3 regions of the Marinobacter sp. DSM 26671 genome follow, and region 1 is predicted to be linked to each of the others. Evidence: predicted binding sites of a transcription regulator. Region 1 holds the regulator's gene; each other region holds the start of a gene.
The links. The regulator FliA, encoded in region 1, starts transcription of late flagellar genes. The targets are predictions, from matches to a motif close to CTAAAGTTTNNNNNNNNNNNGCCGNTAA.
Positions count from the first base shown of each region.

Region 2: the regulator FliA is predicted to act here: its motif matches at 5,379-5,406, upstream of BM035_RS07045 (flagellin N-terminal helical domain-containing protein).
Region 3: the regulator FliA is predicted to act here: its motif matches at 6,909-6,936, upstream of fliD (flagellar filament capping protein FliD).

Region 1 is NZ_FONF01000017.1:62,295-70,096, forward strand. Features, by position in the region: gene BM035_RS16665 (flagellar motor protein) at 1-351, opposite strand, end outside; gene cheB (protein-glutamate methylesterase/protein-glutamine glutaminase) at 351-1,514, opposite strand; gene BM035_RS16675 (chemotaxis protein CheA) at 1,580-3,730, opposite strand; gene BM035_RS16680 (protein phosphatase CheZ) at 3,747-4,532, opposite strand; gene cheY (chemotaxis response regulator CheY) at 4,553-4,936, opposite strand; gene BM035_RS16690 (RNA polymerase sigma factor FliA) at 5,099-5,842, opposite strand; gene BM035_RS16695 (MinD/ParA family protein) at 5,874-6,686, opposite strand; gene flhF (flagellar biosynthesis protein FlhF) at 6,755-7,802, opposite strand, start outside.
Region 2 is NZ_FONF01000005.1:51,273-57,954, reverse strand. Features, by position in the region: gene BM035_RS22895 (hypothetical protein) at 84-269, shown strand; partial or broken gene BM035_RS07070 (transposase) at 262-594, shown strand; gene BM035_RS07065 (nucleotidyltransferase family protein) at 685-1,008, shown strand; gene BM035_RS07060 (HepT-like ribonuclease domain-containing protein) at 998-1,339, shown strand; gene BM035_RS07055 (hypothetical protein) at 1,492-3,492, opposite strand; gene BM035_RS07050 (flagellin N-terminal helical domain-containing protein) at 3,588-5,099, opposite strand; gene BM035_RS07045 (flagellin N-terminal helical domain-containing protein) at 5,494-6,682, shown strand, end outside.
Region 3 is NZ_FONF01000005.1:43,316-51,117, forward strand. Features, by position in the region: gene BM035_RS07010 (YajQ family cyclic di-GMP-binding protein) at 68-550, opposite strand; gene BM035_RS07015 (response regulator) at 662-1,633, shown strand; gene BM035_RS07020 (AraC family transcriptional regulator) at 1,933-2,964, shown strand; gene BM035_RS07025 (argininosuccinate synthase) at 3,102-4,313, opposite strand; gene fliS (flagellar export chaperone FliS) at 4,443-4,841, opposite strand; gene fliD (flagellar filament capping protein FliD) at 4,878-6,866, opposite strand; gene BM035_RS07040 (flagellar protein FlaG) at 7,122-7,556, opposite strand; gene BM035_RS07045 (flagellin N-terminal helical domain-containing protein) at 7,629-7,802, opposite strand, start outside.

The DNA of each region.
Region 1 (7,802 bases):
GTCCACCAGCAACTGCAACCCCTTGCGGGCAAAGGGCTCCGGCTCGCGCTCGGCAAGCCCTTCAAGACCCAGCAAGCCCTGCTTGCGGGCTTTTACACTCCAGTCAATGACTTTTCCGATACCGTCTTCAAGGTTGATAAACGGCGGGAAAAAGACCCAGCGCACCTGAGTGAAAGCCCGCTTCAGCATGGGCCACGAGGTCTGCAGGATAGTCGCGGCCAGAGTGCCACCGATGACGATGATGGCCGCCGGCCCATTAAACAGTGAGCCAACCGCTCCGCCTTCCAGCAGGTTACCGCCAAGAATTGCGGCAAAGGCCAGTATGACCCCGAGCAGGCTCAGGATATCCATCAGCACACACCTTCCGCGAGGCGTGGCCCGATCTCGTCCAGGGACAATACATCATCCGTCAGCCCTGCCTTGGCGACGGCCATCGGCATGCCGTAGATCACAGACGATTTTTCATCCTGGGACCATATATCGGAACCGCTCTGCTTCATCATCCGACAGCCTTCTTTGCCGTCCGAGCCCATCCCGGTAAGAATGACGCCCAGCGTCTTGCCCGGAAAGCTGCGGGCAAGAGAACCGAAGGTAACGTCCACGCAGGGTTTGTAATTGAGCCGCTCGTCTCCGGGCAGAATACGGATCCTGGGCTGTCCGCCCCGATTCTCGACCATCATCTGTTTGCCGCCGGGCGCCAGCAAAGCCAGGCCGGGCCGCAACACTTCACCATCCTCAGCCTGCCGGACTTCAATCCGGCAGAGCTTGTTAAGGCGTTCGGCGAAGGCAGGCGTAAAACTCGCCGGCATATGCTGCACCAGAACAATCGGTGCCGGGAAGGTCGCGGGCAACACCGTCAGTACCCGCTGCAGGGCAACCGGGCCGCCGGTTGAAGTACCAATGCCAACAACGGCGTAATGCTTGGCCGGCCCACGGCGGCCATGGCGCCTGGGGGCCTCGGTTTCGCCCGGAGAACCTGCCGACGCTGCCGGAGCCCGGGTGTCAGGACGCTGACGCGGTGCTGGTTCCGGACGCGGGCGCCCTGCAGGCTCCGGCGCCCGGGAGGCCGGAGCTGAAGGTTCCGCGCGGGAAGGCGCAGGAGAACGGTTGCCGGGACGACTGCGGGCTACATCCAGAATCCGCTCAATCAAGATTTTCTGAAGCTGACTGTTGTCCCGGGCAATTTCTTCGAAATTCTTGGGCAGAAAATCAACGGCGCCGGCCTCGAGCGCATCCAGTGTGACCCGGGCGCCCTCATAGGTGAGCGATGAGAACATGAGCACCGGTATCGGATGTTTGCGCATGATTTCGCGCACGGCAGAGATGCCATCCATCACGGGCATCTCATAATCCATGGTAATCACGTCGGGACGCAGTTTCTCGGCCAGCTCAACGCCTTCCCGACCATTGGTCGCAGCACCTACCACTTTGATCTGGCCGGAGCTGGTCAGGATTTCCGTCAGCCGCTTGCGAAAAAACCCTGAATCGTCAACGACCAGGACAGAAACTGTCATCCACTTCTCCTACCCAATCCATCGTTCTTCGGCCTTCTCTGGCAAAAAGCGCCGGAAGGCCCGGCTCAACCGTAATGTTGCAACAGGCTTGGCACATCAATAATGAGTGCAATCCGGCCATCGCCGGTAATAGTGGCACCGGCCATGCCTGGCGTACCCTGGAGCGCTCGCCCAAGGGGCTTGATAACCACTTCTTCCTGACCAACCAGCTGGTCGACCACGAACCCGACCTGCTTGGTACCCATGGCCACAATGACAACATGGGCGTTATCGGGCACCTCCTGGCCAGCACCGCCACGAACCAGCCAGCGCTTGATATGGAATAGCGGGAAGACTTTATCCCGAACCACAATGCACTCGCGCCCATCGACGATGTTGGTCTTGGTCAGGTCCAGATGGAAAATCTCGACCACGTTGACCAGCGGCAACGCAAAGGATTGATCGCCCAGCATGATCATCAGGGTGGGCATGATGGCGAGCGTCAGCGGAACCTTGATGACAATGCGAGAGCCCTTGCCCAGCTCGGATTCGATGCTCAACTGGCCATTGAGCTGGCCAATCTTGGTTTTCACCACATCCATGCCGACGCCACGTCCGGACACATCCGAAATCTGCTCCTTGGTGGAGAATCCGGCGGCAAAAATAAGGTTGTAACACTCCGAATTGGTCAGCCGGTCCGCGGCGTCCTGGTCGTAGATACCCTTTTCGACTGCTTTGCGGCGCAGGACTTCCGGATCCATGCCCGCGCCGTCATCCTCGATAAACAGCAGAATATGGTCTCCCTCCTGCTCGGCAGAGAGGGTAACCGTGCCCTGGCGTGGCTTCCCGGCCTTCTCGCGGACTTCCGGAGCCTCGATCCCGTGGTCCACCGAATTCCGCACCAGGTGAACCAGCGGATCAGACAGCGCTTCAACCAGGTTCTTGTCGAGATCGGTTTCCTCGCCATGCATCACCAGGTTCACCTCTTTCTTGAGGTTTCTGGCGAGATCGCGCACAACGCGGGGGAACCTGCCGAACACCTTTTTGATCGGCTGCATGCGGGTCTGCATGACGGCGGACTGGAGATCAGTCGTAACCACATCCAGGTTGGATACCGCCTTGTGCATGTGTTCGTCTTCACTTTCAGCACCCAGACGCTGCAAGCGGTTACGCACCAGCACCAGCTCACCCACCATATTCATGATGTCATCGAGCCGCTTGGTGTCGACACGAACCGTCGTTTCCGCGGCCGGGGCATTCTCGCGAGCAGGCATCGCCGGTGCGGCAGCGCCTTTGGCCTCCGGCTTCTCGGCCGGCTTCGACTTTTCGGGTTTTGACGCGTTTGCTTTCGCTGAAGCTGGTTCTTTTGAAGATGCAGGCTGTTTCGGCGCTGAGGGCTGTTTTGGAGCTGCAGGCTCTTTCGAGGCTGAAGGCTCTCCGCCCGCGGTCGGGCTTCCGCCCTTGCCGTGAAGATCGTCCAGCAGTTTCTCGAATTCGTCGTCGGTGATCAGGTCATCGCCGCCAGCAGATCCGGCCTTGGCAGCCGGCTTTTCTTCTTTACCAGAAGCCTCTTCCTCGCCAGCTGGCGCACCGGCAAACTGACCTTTTCCGTGCAGTTGGTCCAGTAGCGCTTCGAATTCGTCGTCGGTTATTTCGTCGTCTCCAGAACTTTCCTGGTCACCGCCGGCCGATCCGGCGCTCGAAGCCGAGGAAACCTCCGCTGATTTCTCGTCCTGCAGTGCGTCCAGAAGCTGTTCGAACTCGTCGTCGGTGATGTCGCCACCGTCTTCTGCCGGTTCGCTCTCTTCCTGCTCAGGTTGAGCGGCAGCGGGCGGTGCCCCCTCGCCTTCAGGCTGGGCCAGGGCATCCAGACGGGCAATCAGTTCGTCCGGAGCCGGCGTCAGCTCCTCATGATTGCGGACCTGCTCAAACATGGCATTGACGTAGTCGAGTGCTTCTAGAACCACGTCCATCAGTTCGGAATCCACCTTGCGCTTGTGATTACGCAAGATGTCGAAAACGTTTTCCGCGGAATGGCAGCAGTTCACCAGCGCTTCAAGCTGAAGGAAGCCGGCTCCGCCTTTCACGGTATGGAAACCACGGAAGATGGCGTTGAGCAGATCACTGTCGTCAGGATGTCGCTCAAGATCTACCAACTGCTCTGACAGCTTTTCGAGGATCTCGCCGGCTTCTACCAGGAAGTCCTGCAAAATCTCTTCATCAGCATCAAACGCCATGCGTTACCCTCATTATTCAGAAACCGAGACTGGACAACAGGTCGTCTACGTCGTCCTGCCCCGAAACTACATCTTCACGCTCATCGGCCTTGATCTGGGGCCCGACGCCCTTCTCTGCAGACTCTTCTTTTTCTTCAATCTGGTGCACCGTGCCCGTGAGCTGGTCCACATGACTGGCCATCACCACCAGGCTGAGCATCTGCTCCTCAACCTCTTTCACCAGGGCGGTGACCTTCTGGATGACCTGACCTGTCAGATCCTGATAGTCCTGAGCCAGCAGGATTTCCGACAGGTTGCTGTACATGGTGTCGGCATCGGTTGCCATGCTGACAAAAAAACGATCAATCCGGCCGTACAGCTCGCGAAACTCAGCCGGCTGCATTTCCCGGCGACGCAGGCGCTGCCACTCATCACGCAACGCGGCGGCCTCGTCTCTGAGGGCATTGGCCACCGGCATGGTTTCCTCAACCAGGTCCATGGTCCGGTTGGCTGCTTCACCGGTCATCTGCACAACGTATTCGAGACGATCAGAGGCATCAGTCATCTTTGACAGTGCTTCCTGCTGCTCGGCGTTACGGGGATCAATCTGGAAGTTCCGGATTGCTTCGTGCAGGCTCCGCGTCAGCCGCCCTACCTCACGGTACAGACTCTGATCCCTGACCTCGCTGAGTTCATTGATCAGGGTCATGGCTTTGGCATAATCACCCGCATCAACACTCTCGGCCAGTTCCGCTGCCTGCCGCTGGAGCTTTTCCGTCACCTCCGGTTCAAGGCCCCGATGGTTCTTTTTGCTATCGCTCATGAGAGCCATCCGACCTCTGGTTACTGGATTCTTTCAAAGATTTTCTCAATCTTTTCCTTGAGCACGGCAGCGGTGAACGGCTTGACCACATACCCGTTTACGCCTGCCTGGGCAGCGGCAACGATCTGGTCGCGCTTGGCCTCAGCAGTTACCATCAATACCGGCAGGGTTTTCAGATTCTCGTCCGCCCGAACGGCCTTGAGCAGGTCGAAGCCTGACATGCCAGGCATGTTCCAGTCGGTCACCAGAAAATCGTATTTGCCGCTTTTGAGCATTGGCAGTGCCGTGTTGCCGTCGTCAGCTTCATCGGTGTTGGTGAAGCCAAGATCACGCAGCAGGTTCTTGATGATCCGTCGCATTGTGGAGAAGTCGTCCACAATGAGGATTTTCATGTTTTTGTCCAATGGGACCTCCAGTTAGTAACACCCGGAATTCGTTTGACCTTTGCGTTCAAAGTCTAGCAGGCCGCTGTTTTAACCGCTTATTGTCGGACCTTTGCTTCGGTTGTAAAGCATCGGTTACCAAAAACTACAGACCACCTCGTTGGCGACACAGACTGAACGCGGTCAGTTGTCCGATTCCTGACGCCAATCCGAGAGCCGCCCCCGAAGGCGCAGGGCTGCCTGGCTGTGAATCTGGCTTACCCTGCTCTCACTGACGCCGAGCACCGCGCCAATCTCCTTGAGGTTCAGTTCTTCCTGGTAGTAAAGGCTCAACACCAGCTTTTCCCGCTCCGGCAGGTCTTCAATCGCCTCAGCGAGGCTCCGCCGGAAGGCATCGGAGGACAAACCCTCAAGGGGATTATCCTGCGTCTCTGTCTGTTCTATCGGCAGCTCTCCGGATTCATTGAGCTCGTCGAGGCTAAAAAGTCGACCGCTGTTGGAATCGGAAAGGTAGGAGTGGTATTCGGGCAGCCCCATGCCCAGCTCTTCGGCCACTTCCTGATCGTGGGCTTCGCGGCCAAGTCGATCTTCAACGGCTTTGATGGCCTGGGAAATGCGACGGGCGTTGCGATGAACAGAACGTGGCACCCAGTCACCCTTGCGGATTTCGTCCACCATGGCGCCGCGAATACGGATACCGGCGTAAGTCTCGAAGGTAGCACCTTTGGTGGAGCTGTAACGCTGGGCGGCCTCGAGCAGACCAATCATGCCGGCCTGCATCAGGTCTTCAAGCTGGACGGACGCCGGCAGGCGAGCCATCAGGTGAAGGGCAATTTTCTTGACCAGCGGCGCGTGCTGCTCAATGAGCTGAGCCGGCTTCTGCGCACTTGACTGGTTATAGATTCCGAGGTTTTTCGCCAATGTCATGTATCCGGTTTTTTGTTTGACTGGATCCGATTCAGACTTCGACGAGCCGCTCCACAAAAAATTCCAGATGCCCGCGGGGAGAGGACGGCAACGGCCAGCTATCTACCTTGTCCGCCAGCGCCTTGATGGCCAGTGAAGCTTTCGCCCTGGGATAGGCGTCCAGCACCGCACGCTGCCGCTGAACCGCTTTCTTCACGGCCTCATCGTAGGGGACTATTCCTACGTATTGTAGTGCCACATCGAGGAAGCGCTCGGTGACCCGGGTCAGTTTTTCAAACAGATGCCGGCCTTCCTGCTCATTCCGGACCTGATTGGCAAGAATACGGAAGCGGTTGGTTCCATAATCACGGTTCATCAGCTTGATCAGGGCATAGGCATCGGTGATCGAGGTCGGCTCGTCGCAGACAACCAGCAGCAGCTCCTGCGACGCTCTCAGAAAACTGACCACTGACTCGGAAATACCGGCGGCGGTATCAACGATCAGGACATCGATCTGATCACCCAGTTCGCTGAACGCATTAATCAGCCCGGCATGTTCCATGGGGCTGAGCTGGGTCATTCGTTGGGTACCGGAAGAGGCGGGGACAATCTTGATGCCACCGGGACCATTCACCAGAACGTCCTTCAGATCACAGTCGCCCGCCAGAACATCCTGGAGGTTGCGATTGGCAGTGATGCCCAGCAAGACGTCGATATTGGCGAGCCCCAGATCGGCGTCGAGCAGCACCACTCTCCGGCCTTTCTGCGCCAGGGCGATTCCGAGGTTCACCGACACGTTACTCTTGCCGACACCACCCTTTCCGCCGGAAACTGCAATCACCTGTACCGGATGTGCTCTGCTCATACTGTTTTTGGTCTCTCGCCACGTTTCGCCGGCTTTGTCTCCGACGCCTGCTGTCAATCTGTCCGGTCTCAGGCGTGCTCTTTCAGGCCCTCTGCGACCGCTTGCTGTTGCTGGAGTGTTTTCAGCCGATCCACGGCCAACCGCACCAGCGGAACGGCTTCTGCGTGGTGCAGGTCTTCAGGAATCTTCTGGCCGTCTGTGTAATAGGCTACCGGCAGACCGGTTTCCATCACAAACCCGAGAGACTCGCCCAGCGTCAGGGCCTCGTCGATTTTGGTCATCACACAGCCCGCAAGATTTGCCATCTTATAGCAATGCCACACGGATTTCATGATGCGAGGCTGACTGGTTGCCGAGACCACCAGATGGGTTTTGATATTGTGATGGCTGCGAGCCAGTTCGGCCAGCTGTTCCTGGTAGCCTTTGTCCGCACTGGTCAGTCCGGCGGTATCAATCAGCACCAGATGACGGTCTGACAGTTCGTCCAGAATATCGTCCAGACTGTGACTTTCATCCACGACCCGAACCGGCACATTCAGGATCCGACCGAACACGAATAACTGCTCGTGCGCCGCCACCCGATAGCGATCCGTGGTAACCAGGGCCACGGAATCGGAGCCATGCTTGAGCACGTAACGAGCGGCGAGTTTTCCGATGGTGGTGGTTTTCCCGGACCCTGTCGGACCCACCAACGCATAGGCGCCGCCCTCATCCAGCCACTCCATTCGGGAGGTCCGAACCCCGGTACACAGCATTTTCAGGGACTGCTTCCAACCGTCTTCCAGGCGCCCCGCCTTGTGACGACGGGAAATTGACCCCGCCAGATCACTGCCGAGGCCGAACTCCTGCAAGCGCTCGGCAAGCCTCTGCTGCACGGCGGTGGTCGCAGAAACCTCCGGCTCCTGTTGCGGCCGATGGCCCTGCATCATGTCTTTGAGCGAGCTGATCTCGGCCCGCATCTGCGCCAGCTCATCGGAATAGGCTTCCCTCGGCGCCTGTGGCAGAGGTTCAATATCACCAAAACCACCGCTCACCTCTTCCTGAATGGCAGCGAACGAACCGGCGTAGCTCGCGCCCTGCGATGCCCGCTTTTCCCGTACTTCACGGATGCGGTCC
Region 2 (6,682 bases), on a different contig from region 1:
AAAAGAACTTAGGGAGACTCTGAATAAGTCTCAAAATCAGCGATAATACGGCCATCGTCAACCGCACAGGATTCATCACCACCATGGATCAGATTACCGTCTCCGAAGCCGAGTACCAGAACAAGAAGCGTAAAACCCGCCGCGAGATTTTTCTGGAACGGATGGACAAGCTGATTCCGTGGAAGCAGTTGGAGAAGAAGGTAGCCCGATATTACCCCAAGGGGCCAGACTGGCCGGCCACCGTATCCGCTGCCGACCATGCTGCGTGAAGGCAGCATTGTGGATGCTTCCATCATTTCTGCACCAAGCTCCACGAAGAATGAAAGCGGCCAGCGCGACCCTGAGATGCGACAATCCAGAAAAGGCAACCAGTGGTACTTTGGCATGAAGATGCATATCGGCGTGGACGATACGCTCGGCTTGATCCACAGCATCGATACCACCGCTGCCAATGTCCACGACACCGTGTCCGCCGGCAACCTTCTTCACGGTGACGAGCAGCGCGTGTTCGGTGATGCCGGTTATCTTGGCATTCAAAAGCGGGATAAGCATAAAGATCGCCAAAATGTATCCTGGTTCATTGCCAAACGCCCCGGTTGTTGGCCGTTCCGGCCGCCGCTTTCTTTATTGTTTGGGGGGCAAGGTTTAAACTCCAGACATATACCGTAAGCGACTGAGTAAAGTATGGCCGCATTTAATGCACTGGAGATGCTGAAAGAAAAACAGGACGAGATTCGGCGGCTTTGTGAAAAGCACCGGGTAATGTCGTTTGGTGTTTTTGGCTCTGCTGCTACGGGGCATTTCAATGAGAGCAGTGATCTGGATTTTCTTGTGGATTTTGATCCGGCTTTACCCGCCACCCAAAAAGCTGAGGCGTTTTTCGGGCTAAAAGAAGATCTTGAAGTGATGTTTTCTCGCTCCGTGGATCTGGTCACTGTGTCCTCCTTGACCAACCCTTATTTCAGAGCCTCGGTTCTTGAAGAGCGGCATTCCTTGTATGCAGCGTGAGGCTCTCAAGTACCTTTACGATATTCTTGCAGCTGCTGAGAAGGTTCAGCGTTTTGTTGCTGGTAGCAGTGAAGACGATTATCTGAGTGATGAGTTGTTGCAGTCTGCTGTTGAGCGCCAGTTCGAAATCATCGGAGAGGCAATGGGTAAGTTACACAAGATTGCTCCGGACGAGGCTGAGCGGTTTGTCGATTATAAAAAGATGATCGCATTTCGGAACGTGCTTATTCACGGCTATGCGACTATCGATCCGGTGATTGTTTGGGGTGTGGTGGAAAGCAATCTGAATGACGTTTTGAATCAGGCGCGGGAAGCTCTGAGCGCTGATTAATCATCGACAGTTGATATTGGACGAATGCCTCGAAAATGAGGGTAGAGGAAAATTGCATCTGACCCCGGGTTCACGCCTTTTGCTTTGGAATAAGGCGCTTTCTTGTCGGATTACGGCTTCGCCTAATCCGACACCCCAGGCCCGAAGTTAATTCACCGCCGCTTTAAAAAATAAACACTCAAATTCTGCCCCATCAGACTCTGCACCTCGCTGCCCAGTGCCTCCGCCTGAATTTGCTTCTGCACCGGTCCGGTTGCCAGGCTGTGGCCATCTACATCCCGCGCTTTCACAAGTTTCCATTCCACTTCGTTACTCGCCATGGCCATCAGCTCTTTCAACTGGGCTGTGTCCTGGGGCCGAAACCATCTGTCCCTGCAGCCCCCGAGGCTGTAGAAATCTGCGTCTGCGGTCAGTTCCTGCCAGGCGGCATCGCTGCGATTGGCAAGGACCATCCGGCGGAGTTGGCGCAATGTCTGTCGCGTGGGTTGTAGCTTATGCTCACTGACCAGTTTGCGAATCTGTTTGTCACCAGCCGTTTGTTCCGCGATGGCGGTATACATGTGCACCACAGCGCCGGAGCCGGTGGCCTGGTTAACCAGAGCCGCCAGAGACAGGCTGGTCATAGCCGGTGAGGGCAGGCGACCAACTTCAATCCAGTGCACTTGGTGGCCATCCGCCACAAAACGCTGGGCGATGGACCAGGGCCAGAACACGATGTTGTCCATACCCATCTCGTTGGCCATGCGTGTGGCTTTGGCGATGTTGGCCAGAGATTCATCCACCGCGATCACTTCCACATCGTCCAGATAGCCGGCCAGTTCCATCGCCCGCTGGCCAGACTGCGCACCGCACACCATGATCCGAAGGGTGGCCGGGAGATTTGCCGTGTCCAGCCCCAGTTCAGTCGCCATCAGTGTTTTCAGGCTGCTTTCGGTACGATAGGCCAACCGGGACCAGGACGGCCATGCCTGGGGAACATCGGTCTTCTCCAGGCAAAGCTCTTCGGCCTTCTCATCGAAATTCTGCTTGATGGCTTCCTCTTCGGCCCGATCGTAATAGCTGGCGGCCAGGACTGACTGTAATGCCAGGGGCCAATCCACCAGGTTCCATTGGCCAAGTTGTACCGCGAAGGGCTGATGGAAGAGAGCGCCATACATCGCGGTGATCATCAGTGAGCCGATGAGTCCGTCCTGTTCCTCGCCAAAGGCAAATTGGGCCTGGATGCTGTCGTTGATGGCAGAGACCAGTCGTTCTTCGTCATCTTCCGCAGCGAGGGCATAGCCGGTTCTGTCGGCGTATTGGGCGATGGCCAGCGTCAGACGCTGTGGTTCGTCCCGAAGTTCAACGGTTTGTGCGACTTCGGCAATGATCGCCCGACGCAGCAGGGTAACCAGCTCTTCCACCGCCGGATTGGGCATCAGGGTTTTCTGGAGGGCAAGAATCAGCAGTTCATCGTCGCTGGCGGCATCCAGGAAAATCTGTGCATCCGGGTTATCCAGATCGTACTGTTGATGGATAATCGCGCCAACGAAACGACCCAATTCCTGGTGCGGCAAACCATCCCTCTGAAGCAGGGCGATAGCATCACGGGCCAGTGCGGAATCGGCTTTGCTCACTTCCAGGTGTTGGGCGCAAGTGAGCATCCCGCTGTATACGGAATCCCATTCAGCTCCGGTTTCCAGAAGCTTGCGATAATGCAAATAAGCCACATCAAACTGCCCCTGCAGCCGCTTGGAATGGGCAACACCGCAGAAAGCGGCGGCAGATTGCCGGTCGCAGTCCAGGGCCTGGAGGAAATACTGCTCTGCAAGCGCCGGCCGTTCGGTTTTTAGTGCCCAGTAACCCAGGTTGCAATATTGCTGAACCTGGCCCGGCTGATGGTCCAGGCTGGCGTTGAACAGGGCATGGGCCTTCTCAAGCTGCCCGTCGTCCATCTCCACACGGCCAAGCAGCCCCAGCCCACCGGCATGCATCGGCTCCAGAGCCAGCGCCTCGTTCAGATAGCCCCGACATTCCTGCCGGGCCTTCAGCCGCTGGATATGGCTGAGGCCGTTGCTGTTGGACTCCCCATAGGCAAGGTTGGCCTGCAGAAGCAGGCGGGCAACCTGGGCCTGTTGGGATTGGGAAACCTGGACTTGATGCTTGGCTTGCATGGGACACCTCATAAAACCTGCCGCGGCAGTCACTGCGATCAAAAAGTAGGTCGGATTAGCCAGGGGCATAATCCGACATCACCCGCTCTGCCTCATTAACCCTGCAGCAACTGCAGAACCTGCTGTGGCCGTGCGTTGGCCTGGGCCAGAACGGACAGGCCGGCCTGCTGGAGGACCTGGGTCCGGGCCAATTCTGCGGATTCCGCTGCGAAGTCCGCATCGCGGATGCGAGAACGGGCTGCCGAGAGGTTCTCGGAGGTGGTGCTCAGGTTTGCGATGGTGGATTCGAGGCGGTTCTGAGCTGCACCTAGATCGGCACGGATGCCACTGATGGTCTCAAGAGCGGCATCAACAACGGCAAGGGCACTGGTCGCCCCATCAACAGTACTGATGTCGATTCCTGATACGGCTTCCGGGGTTGAACCCGCTGCAATGTTCTGCGCGCTGTTCAGAACGCTGCCTGCCGCCAGAGTCGCATCCGAGGTAGCGGCGAAGCTCACTGATGAATCGAGAGTCAGTTCGCCCGCGATTCGAGTAGCGTTGGTGCCTCCACTGGTCAATTCGATAGCGCTTGGGTCGCCACTACCTTGAACAGCTAGCTGCTGGGAACCAGAGGCTGTGAAGTCTTCGATCGTGATGTCCTTGCCTTGATCCTGCACCAGTGTGATGCTGCCATTGTTTTCCACTTCGGCAGTAATACCGGTTTTGCCAGAGGCTGCGTTCACTTCGCGTGCTATGGCTGACAAATCGTTCGCATCAGTGATTTGTGCTGAAATTGTTGCCGAGCTGCTGCCGTTTGAAATGGTGAGGGATACAGTTTGTGGCACGGCAATCGGTGTGGTTGCAGTATTGCTGAGTGTCGCTGAGGTTCGCGCCGTAGCATTGACACCGGTTGTTGCTGCAATATCGTTGATTGAGGCAGCTATTTCTTCAGCTGTGTCCCCGGCGCCAATTGGGACCACCTGACTATCCAGCGAACTCGATATAGTGAGGTTTTGACTTGCTATTGTGTTTTGGGTCGGGAGCGTGGCGTTCGCTGCCGTGGTAGAACCAGTGCCCTGGTTCAAAGTAGCGTTCGTCGCTGACAGAGTATTGTTCGCCAGATCGTCAGTTCGAGCGCCTTCAATAGATACGGCAATGGTCTGGTTTTCGTTCGCACCCGCCTGGAATTTCTGAGCCTGAAAGGTGCCGTCCAGAAGTTTTAACCCGTTGAACTCGGTCGTAGTGGCGATTCGCTCCAGCTCTTCTTTCAACTGGTTTACTTCAGATTGGAGAGCCTTCCGGTCGGAAGCGGAATTTGTAGCGTTGGCAGACTGAACGGCCAGTTCACGGATGCGCTGCAAAATGTTACCAGACTCGCCTAGGGCGCCCTCCGCCGTCTGGGCAAGGGAGATACCGTCATTGGCGTTCCTGATCGCCTGGTTGAGGCCTTTGATCTGAGAAGTGAAACGCTCAGAGATTGCCAGGCCTGCGGCATCGTCTTTGGCAGAGTTGATTCTCAAGCCTGAGGAAAGACGCTGTAGTGCAACGTTCGCATCTTCCTGCGAGGCATTAAGGTTTCGCTGTGCATTCAGTGACGCAATGTTGGTGTTGATGATCTGAGGCATGTCTCTTCTCCCTGCTCAGAGGTGCCGGCTGTTCGTCTTTCCGTCAGTAAAGGCAACGAGTGACCGGCAGGTATTCGTTTGATTGCCGTTTTTATCTGAGTAAGCGAAGGGCGTGCCACTTTCTGAAAATAAATACTAACTACATGGAAATGTTAACAAAACGAATTTTAGCGATTGTCTATTTGGCCGACCATCATGTTTTCAGATTCCTTCTTCTGGCATGCCTTTGCCGCTTTTTAGCGGGTTTTACATTCCTTTACAAAAAGTTGGCTTTTTTTCCTAAAGGATAGGAAGGGTGGGCCGTTAAGCGGTGTAACAGGGCGGCGCTCCCAAAGTGAAAAAGGGCGCCAGACCTTTTCCATGAAATAACGACACCTGTCGAAGGAGAAGCATAATGGCTCTCGGTATTAACACTAACGTTGCGTCACTTTCCGCTCAGAACCAGTTGGGCAAATCTCAGAGCCTGTCTGATCAGGCCCTGCAGCGTCTTTCCTCAGGCTTGAGAATCAACTCTGCCAAAGATGATGCCGCTGGTCTTGCAATTTCTACTCGCTTTCAGTCTCAGATCAGTGGTCTGAACGTTGCGCAGCGGAACGCGAATGACGGTATCTCGCTGGCACAAACTGCTGAGGGCGCGCTTGAAGAGACCACTAATATTCTGCAGCGTATTCGTGACCTGTCCATTCAGTCTGCCAACTCCACCAACTCTTCGTCCGATCGTTCCGCCCTTCAGGCAGAAGTGAATCAGCTTCAGCAGGAGATGCAAAGGATCGCTGAGACAACTCAGTTCAACGGCCTGAATTTGTTGGATGGTAGCTTTAGCGCCCAGAAGTTCCAGGTCGGTGCGAACGCGAATCAAACCATTTCCGTTGATGTCGGCAGTGCCAAGACTACCGATCTGGCCAACTACTCACTGACTGCAGGCAGTGAAGATGCCAACTTCGGCTTGGGCACAGCTGCAAATGCTGCAGCCGCAATTCCCGGCACTAATACTGTTGCAGGCCAGGACGTTACCATCAATGGTCCTGTTGCTCAGGGCTCTTTCACCCTCAGCGGTGGCGAGTCTGCAGAGCAGATTGCCGGTCAAATTAATGATATTTCTGGATCTACAGGTGTTTCTGCAACGGCCTCGACTTCTGCCACTCTGTCTAACTTGACTGCCGGTGGTTCGGTGAGCTTGACCATTGAAAGCGGTGGTCAATCAGCAACAGCGACTGCAAGTGTAACAACCGGTGACCTCTCCGCACTTGCCGATGCAATCAATGGCTTGACCGGTACAACGGGTGTTTCAGCTGAGATCAACTCCAGCAACGAGATTGTCCTTTCACAGTCGACTGGAAAGGATATTGGGCTGACTTTCTTAGGCGCAGCCGACGGTGATCAGATTAGTGTTGCAGGTGCAGGTGACGGAACAACCGCTCAAACAGCGATCCAGCTTACTTCTGCGAATACTACTGCAGCAAACACTGATTCAACAGTTGTTACCGGTACGGTTGAATTGTCTGCTGATCAGGCGTTCTCGGCCAGTTCAAGTGTTGCGGATGGCGCTGGTTCAATCTTTAACAGCTTGGCAAACACAGTAA
Region 3 (7,802 bases), on a different contig from region 1:
TATAGGTATGGAGCGTGTCCCGGATCAGGGTCAGGCGGGTGCCGTTTAAGATGGTGAAGCCTCCGGATCAGTCGCGGAAATTATTGAACTGCAGCGGGATATCCAGCTCAGCTTCCCTGAGCATGGCAATGGCTTCCTGGAGATCATCCCGCTTCTTGCCGGTCACTCGCACTTTGTCACCCTGGATACTGGCCTGGACCTTCATCTTCTGGTCCTTGATCATCTTCACGATCTTCTTGGCCATATCGGTTTCAATGCCCTGCTTCAGCAGCAGGTGCTGTTTAACCAGCTTGCCGGACTTGCTGTCGCCATCCTCAGCCAGCGCTCGCGCATCGATATTACGCTTGGCAAAGGCCATACGCAGCATGTCCAGCAACTGTTCCAGCTGGAACTCCTGCTCGGCACTGATGGTAATGCCCTTGTCGTCCAGCTCAATGTCGGCTTCCACGTTCTTGAAGTCCCAGCGATTGCCCAGCTCCCGCTTGGCCTGGTCGACCGCATTGGTGACTTCGTGCATATCGATTTCTGAAACAATGTCAAAAGAAGGCATGGTCGTTATTCTCCAACAGGGTAAGAAGGTATACTTCTTCAATTTGCTGGGGATGATACCAACCCCGGGCATCTCTCGCACCTGACAACGGACTGCTAAAAGTAGATAACAATGCCAAATCTGGACCTTCCCATCCTGGTAGTAGACGACGCGAAATTCAGCAGTATGGTGGTTGGCCGCACGCTGCGAAATGCCGGATATCGCGACGTACGCATCGTGAATAACGCACCGGAAGCCCTGCAGTTAATCGAACAGCGCCCGGTAAGCGTGCTGATTGCCGACTGGCTGATGCCCGAGATGGATGGCCTTGAGCTGACGGACCAGGTGCGACAACAGGACGAGCAGAACAATCACTACACCTACGTGATCCTCCTCACGGCACGGGAAAGCGTAGAGGCTCTTTCAGAAGCCTTCGACCGGGGTGTGGACGACTTCATCTACAAGTCCGACATGACCAAGCAACTGATCCCCCGCATATTTGCCGCAGACCGAATGGCCGACCGCCAGAACACCCTGCTCCGGGCCAACTCCCTGCTGATCGAGAACAACCGGGAACTGGAATCCACAAACATCATTGATCTGGAAACCGGTCTCTGCAACACCAAATACGGTCGCGAGCGGCTGACCAAGATGCTGCGCCACGCTGAATCCCGAGGCGGCTGTTCTGCCTACGTACTGTGCGGCATTCGCAACTGGCAGGAACTCAAGCGCAAACACCCGCCCACAGTGATGAGCGAACTGGCCATCGGCATTGCCCGCCGACTGAGCACCCTGATTCGCCCCATTGATGCCCTGTGCCGCGTTGGCGACAATCAGTTCGCCATCATTGCCTACTTCCCGAACAGCGATCACTGCACCACCACCGCCTTCCGGCGCGTGTTCGACGGCATCAACCACAAGGCCCTGAAAACCACAGCCGGCTATATTTCCGTGGAAGCCGGCATGGTGTTGTGCAAAGCTGACGCCCAGAACGGCACACCCTCGATCCAGGATATGGAACGGGCAGCGGTGCAGGGGCTGGTGGATGCCTACGATACGCGTCGGTTTACCGAGACTGCGCCGGAGATCGGAGCGACCGCCTGAAGCGGCGACACACTCGGTAACACTGATACACACTTCACAAACAGACAGGAAAGGCCGGACGACTTATTCTGCAATTGTGGATTTAAGCAGTATCCCCCATGGTGGAGGAGCCGAGTAGTACCTCCGCCGCCATATGGGGAATCGAATCCACCGGATTAACGAATTTTTCAGGCACTTTCGTTCTTTCCTTGTTTTTTGGGCCAGCTTTTTAGCTGGCCTTTTTATTTTCCGCTCCAGACGTTTCCGCACCAGTTCCGTTATACTCCGGCTATAACGACTCCAAAAACAGTGCTGTAACCATGAAAACCCTCGGAACCGCCTCTGTCGCCGCCCTGCGCCAATACGTTCGTGCTGCCGAATCCGCCGGCGTGGATATCAATCGCCTTTTCGACCAGGCTGAACTGGACCAGAACATCCTGGACACCGACGACGGCCGCATTAACGGCGAGCAGTTCCAGCACTTTATCCGTTTATTGTGCGAACAAACCGGCAGCCCGATCCTGGGCCTCGAGACCGGCGACTTCGTTCAACCCGGCTCCTACAGCGTGCTTGGCTACATCACCATGAGCTGCGCCACCCTGGGGGAGGCCGTAGCGCGCATTGCGCCATTCGAAAAACTCGTTGGAGACATGGGCACCACCAGCCTCGCCATGAAAGGCGAAGACATCAAACTGACCTGGAACTGCAACTACACCGATCCCGTCGTCCGCCCGCAACTGGTGGACAACGTATTTGCCTCCTGGGTGAACTACGCCCGCTGGCTTGCAGACAATCAGGAAGCATCACCAAGCGTGGTAAAACTCCGCCGATCCTCGCCAGGTTCCGAATTTGAAACAGCCTACCGAGAGCGCTGGCACTGCCCGGTCACCTTCTCAGCCGATGAGGACAGCATCACACTCAAGAAAACCCTGCTGGAGACCCGCCTGCGGCAACCAGACCCCCTGCTCCGCAAAACGCTGGAAGCCCATGCCCTGAGTCAGCTGGCGTCCCTGGATACCGACAGCGACCTGACTTCGAAGGTCCGTCACAGCATCCAACAACAGCTCATGCACGGCATAACCCGGCAAGACATGGTGGCTGAAGACCTGGGTATGACCAGCCGAACCCTGCAGAGAAAACTCGGCCAGGAAGGCGTGTCTTACCAGAAATTGCTGGATGAAGTGCGGCAAAAAATGGCCGAGGACTATCTTCGCAACAGCGAGCTGGCCATTCCGGATATTGCACTGAGGCTGGGGTACAGTGAAACCACGTCGTTTCACCGGAAGTTCAAAGCGGTAACGGGGAAAGCACCGGGAGAGTTTCGGCAACGAGCAGCAAACTCAGAAGCCTGAAAAGCCAGACAGGTAGCGCTTTTCAGGACTGTCGTTGGCCAGGGATGGCCAACGTCAAGCGCACATGGATGTGCTCGTAGCGTGTCCTGAAAAGCGCTGCCTGCCTGGCGCCTACTCCGAATTAGCAGGCAATGCTTTTAAAGCTTGCGGCCTTTGCCAGCAGCAATCCGCAGACGCAGCGCATTAAGCTTTATGAAGCCTTCTGCATCCTTCTGATCGTACGCACCCTGATCTTCCTCAAAGGTAGCAATCTTCTCGTCGAACAGAGAATCCTCAGATTTACGGCCAACCACATCCACATTGCCCTTGTAGAGCTTCAGGCGAACAGTGCCGTTTACATAATGCTGGGTCTGATCGATCAGAGCTTGAAGAGCCTCGCGCTCCGGGGACCACCAGTAACCGTTGTAGATCACCTCGGCGTAGCGCGGCATGATGCTGTCTTTCAGGTGCGCCACTTCACGATCCAGGGTAATGGATTCAATGGCACGGTGGGCACGCAGCATGATGGTACCGCCCGGGGTTTCGTAACAGCCGCGGGACTTCATGCCCACGTAGCGGTTCTCGACGATATCCAGGCGACCGATACCGTTCGCACCCGCCAGCTTGTTCAGAGTTTCCAGAACCACGTGGGGCTTCATGTCCTGACCGTCGATGGCAACAATGTCGCCCTTCTTGTAGGTCAGCTCAACATAGGTCGGCTCATCCGGCGCGGCTTCCGGAGACACACTCCAGCGCCACATATCTTCCTCGGCTTCCGCCCAGGGATCTTCCAGATTGATGCCTTCGTAAGAAATGTGCAGCAGGTTGGCATCCATGGAGTACGGGCTCTTGCCCTTCTTCATTTCCACCGGGATATTGCGCTCTTCGCAGTACTTCAGCAGCTTCTCGCGGGAATTCAGATCCCACTCACGCCAGGGTGCAATCACCTTTACTCCAGGCTTCAGCGCGTAAGCACCCAGCTCGAAACGCACTTGGTCGTTGCCCTTACCGGTTGCGCCGTGGGAAATGGCATCGGCGCCGGTTTCATTGGCGATATCGATCAAACGCTTGGCAATCAGAGGACGGGCAATGGACGTACCCAACAGGTACTCACCCTCGTAGATGGTGTTCGCGCGGAACATCGGGAACACGTAATCGCGCACAAACTCCTCGCGCAGGTCCTCGATGTAGATTTCCTTAACGCCCAACGCTTCGGCTTTCGCCCGCGCCGGCTCAACTTCCTCGCCCTGGCCGATGTCGGCGGTAAAAGTTACCACCTCACAGTTATAGGTATCCTGCAACCACCGAACGATTACGGAAGTATCCAGGCCACCGGAATAGGCCAGCACCACCTTTTTAATATCAGACATGCCCTTGCTCCAGACTGAACAGAATGGATGTGTTGAAAATAAGGGCGTTATTGTACGGGAGAGCGTGAGGAATGGCTATAAAGCCCCTCTCCCCTGGCGGGAGAGGGGTTGGGGAGAGGGGGTTATTGATCAGCCAGCAGCCTGCTGACCAATAGCCTCTTCCCGAATACCATCCCACCCTTCTTTAACAGAACGCAGAAGGGTAAGAACCTCATCCAGCTTGGCCAAATCATTCTTGGCACTGGCTTCCAGCAAAGAGCGCTCCATATAGTCATACAGCGCCTCAAGACGCGCAGCCAGATCGCCACCCTGTTCGAAATCCAGGAAGGAACGCAGTCCACCAATAATCTCGATGGCCTTGTTGATCAACTGGGCCTTGCCGCCGTAATCCTTTGCCTGGATACGAGACTTGGCCATGTTGATGCGCTCAATAGCACCGTTGTACAAAAGCTGGATCAGCTTATGCGGATCTGCATCGGTGATGCTGGTTTGGGTGTTTACGCGCTGGTATGCCTGTAAACCGTTCATACTCGACCTCTTGGTTCGCTAATCGGCCCGGGCCGATCAGTTGTTGTTCCGGTTGTTTTGGGGTGCAAGCGCAGCGAGCTGCTGGCTTACGTAATCCTGTGTGCTGTTGAGCTGGGAAATCAGGGAATCTGCCGCTGTGAACTGACTAACCAAGCGCTCACGGTAAGCAGCAATACGTTCCTCAAGTCGCGCCTGATTTTCCTGAATTTGTTCCAGATCGCGATTGAGGCTTTCAGTCCGCGATTCGATGGCGCCATCAGCACCCACAAAACTGGAAACCAGATCAACCGTCCGCTCTGCAACGCCTTCCACAAAAGTAATCGAGCCACGACTGCCAGTCTGGTCGCCCAGAATACGAACCTGCAGACCAGACGCACCACCATTGCCACTTCCCAGAAAGAGTACCTGGCCGTCGCCTTCCGCGGTTCGGCCACCAATGGTGCCTGCCACATCGATACCTGAAGTGCCGGTGGCAGCAGACAACCCATAAGCGGAACCATCTTCTACTGATGTCAGGCTGACGTTCGAATCACTGCCGTAATCGGAGGAGGTAAAGGTCAGCTCGCCGCCGCTTCCAATGCCAACCTGGACACCCGAGCCAGACGCATTCAGAGCATTATTGGCATTCAGCTGAGCCTGTATCTCGTCTGCCAGCTCCTGAGCTGTATTGTAGGTTTGCTGAGTGAGCTGAACGCTCACAGACGTTTCACCATTAACCTGGAACGTCAGCTCGTCATTGCCGGCGCCGATGGTAAGTGGGGCCGTAAACGCAGCCCCAGATAGTGCGCCCTGCGTCGCCGCCTGGGTAATGTTGATATCGTAGCGGCCTGGCTCAGTATTCAAGCCACTCCGGACGAACTCGACCTGGCTATCGGTTGTCCGGCCTTGCTCTGCAAACAGTGCCGTCACATCGTCCGGATTATTCTTCAGCTGCTCTTCAAACTTGGCTCGGTCAAACTCCAGACCACCAGTTTCAAAGTTGGTCGTGATGCCCACATCCGCCAGGCTACGAACACTGGAATTTTCCAGGCCCGGCACAACCCGCGTCAGAACCTGACGCAATTGATTCTGAATAGAACGGACGGTACTGTCACCCGTGAGCAGACTGCCAACGCCTGCCTCAGCGTTAAAGCCAGCGAGACTATCAATAGTGGACTGAAGCGAATTAAATTTATCAACGAAGCCTTGTACGCGATCAGCAACCGCACCCAAGTCTTGCTGAACCTTGATAGTAGAGGAACCAGTCTCGGTGATATCGAAGGTCAAGCCATCAATTACGTTTTCAAAACTGTTAGTAGACCGGGTAACCTCAACGCCGTTGATTTTCATAACGGCATCTGATGCAGCAATCGTCTCTTGCAAACCGGCATCTGAATCCATACCGGTGTTAAACGCAAAACGGGACAGTCCCTGATTATCGGTGTCTGTACCACCTGTATCACCGGATACGGAAATACTTACCGCATTGGCCGTTCCGGTCTCGTCAGCAGAAAGGACCAACTGGAAGCCGTTACCCGTATCGATCACACCCGCAGAGACACCTGCATCCGAATCATTGATCGCGTTGGCAAGCCCCTGAAGCGTGTCGTTACTGTTATCAACAGTAATATTCGTGGTTTTATCACCAACATTAAGCGTCAGCGTGCCCTGCCCGACGCTGGTCGCGTCGCGATCTGCAAATACATCCCTGGAAGCCAAGGCCTGCGCACCGGCAAGACTGGTTACCTCAACACTGTAAGTGCCACGACTCGCCTTGGTGCTGTCCACTGATACCGCAATACCTTCATTGGAAGAATTTGCAGAAAACGCTTTGAGGTTATCGGGAGCACTGAGCTGGCGCATGGGCAGGCGCAGTTCGGTAACGGCGCTGCGGAGTTTGCCATAGGCAGACAGCAAAGCCTGGGTTTGCTCTGTCTTCTGTGTAAGCCTATTTTCCGTAGGCGCACGCTCTGCCTGTACCAGTTGATCAACCAGATCCGAATTCAGAACGCCTGAACCAAGACCCAACGATGATATGTTTGCCATGCTCATGCCTCCTCAAGGGGGCGAATCTCTTCATTGTTCAGTTTATCGGCAAAAAGCGGCAAAACTTTGCCTTTTTCTTTCGCCGATTTGTAACACCCTGTAACAGTTAACAACACCTCCCCTCTCCCCTCGCGGGAGAGGGGCCGGGGGAGAGGGAGAACCCTCTCACCCCAAAAACGCAGAACACCGCCGGCCCCTCACGGGTGCGGCGGTGCTGAAATACCGTCATTTAAATCTGCGTAAGAGCAACCGCCCTTACACTTTAATATTAAACAACGTCAGCGGCTCATCCTGCTGCAAGTTTTCTGCCAACCTCAATGCCAGCTCATCCGGAATCTGCCGGATAACTTCTTTGGTCGACTGATCGACTACCTTTACGATCGTCTGGCCTAATTCATTATCCACTTCAAACTGCAAATCCCGCTGCACATTCTGAACAAAATCGTTCAGTTGGCTAACCGCATCATCCAGTTGCTCCCGTGTGGCCTCATTCCGAGCCTGGAGCTTTTCAGCTTTCGACAAGTCCGAAGTTACCTGGGAGTTCTCAACCTTACTGACTGCGGCAGACGAACCAGCAAGGTCGGAGGCATTCCTGCCTTCGGCCTGAGATGACGAAATTGCCCGAGCCGGTGCTTGCTCACTGGTGCGAACCAGCTTCAGATCCGGGCTGTTCAGGTTAACGTCATTCATAGCTTACCTCGCTATCCTAAAACGGCGCTAAGCCGGAACCCGAAGGTTCCGGCTATTACCGCTATGCCCCAATTACTGCAGGAGGGACAGAACCTGCTGCGGACGGGCGTTCGCCTGCGCCAGTACCGAGATACCAGCCTGCTGCAGAACCTGAGACTTGGACAGCTTTGCAGTTTCAGCTGCGAAGTCTGCGTCCAGGATCCGGCTGTTGGCAGCGCTCAGGTTTTCAGACGTGGTCGCCAGGTT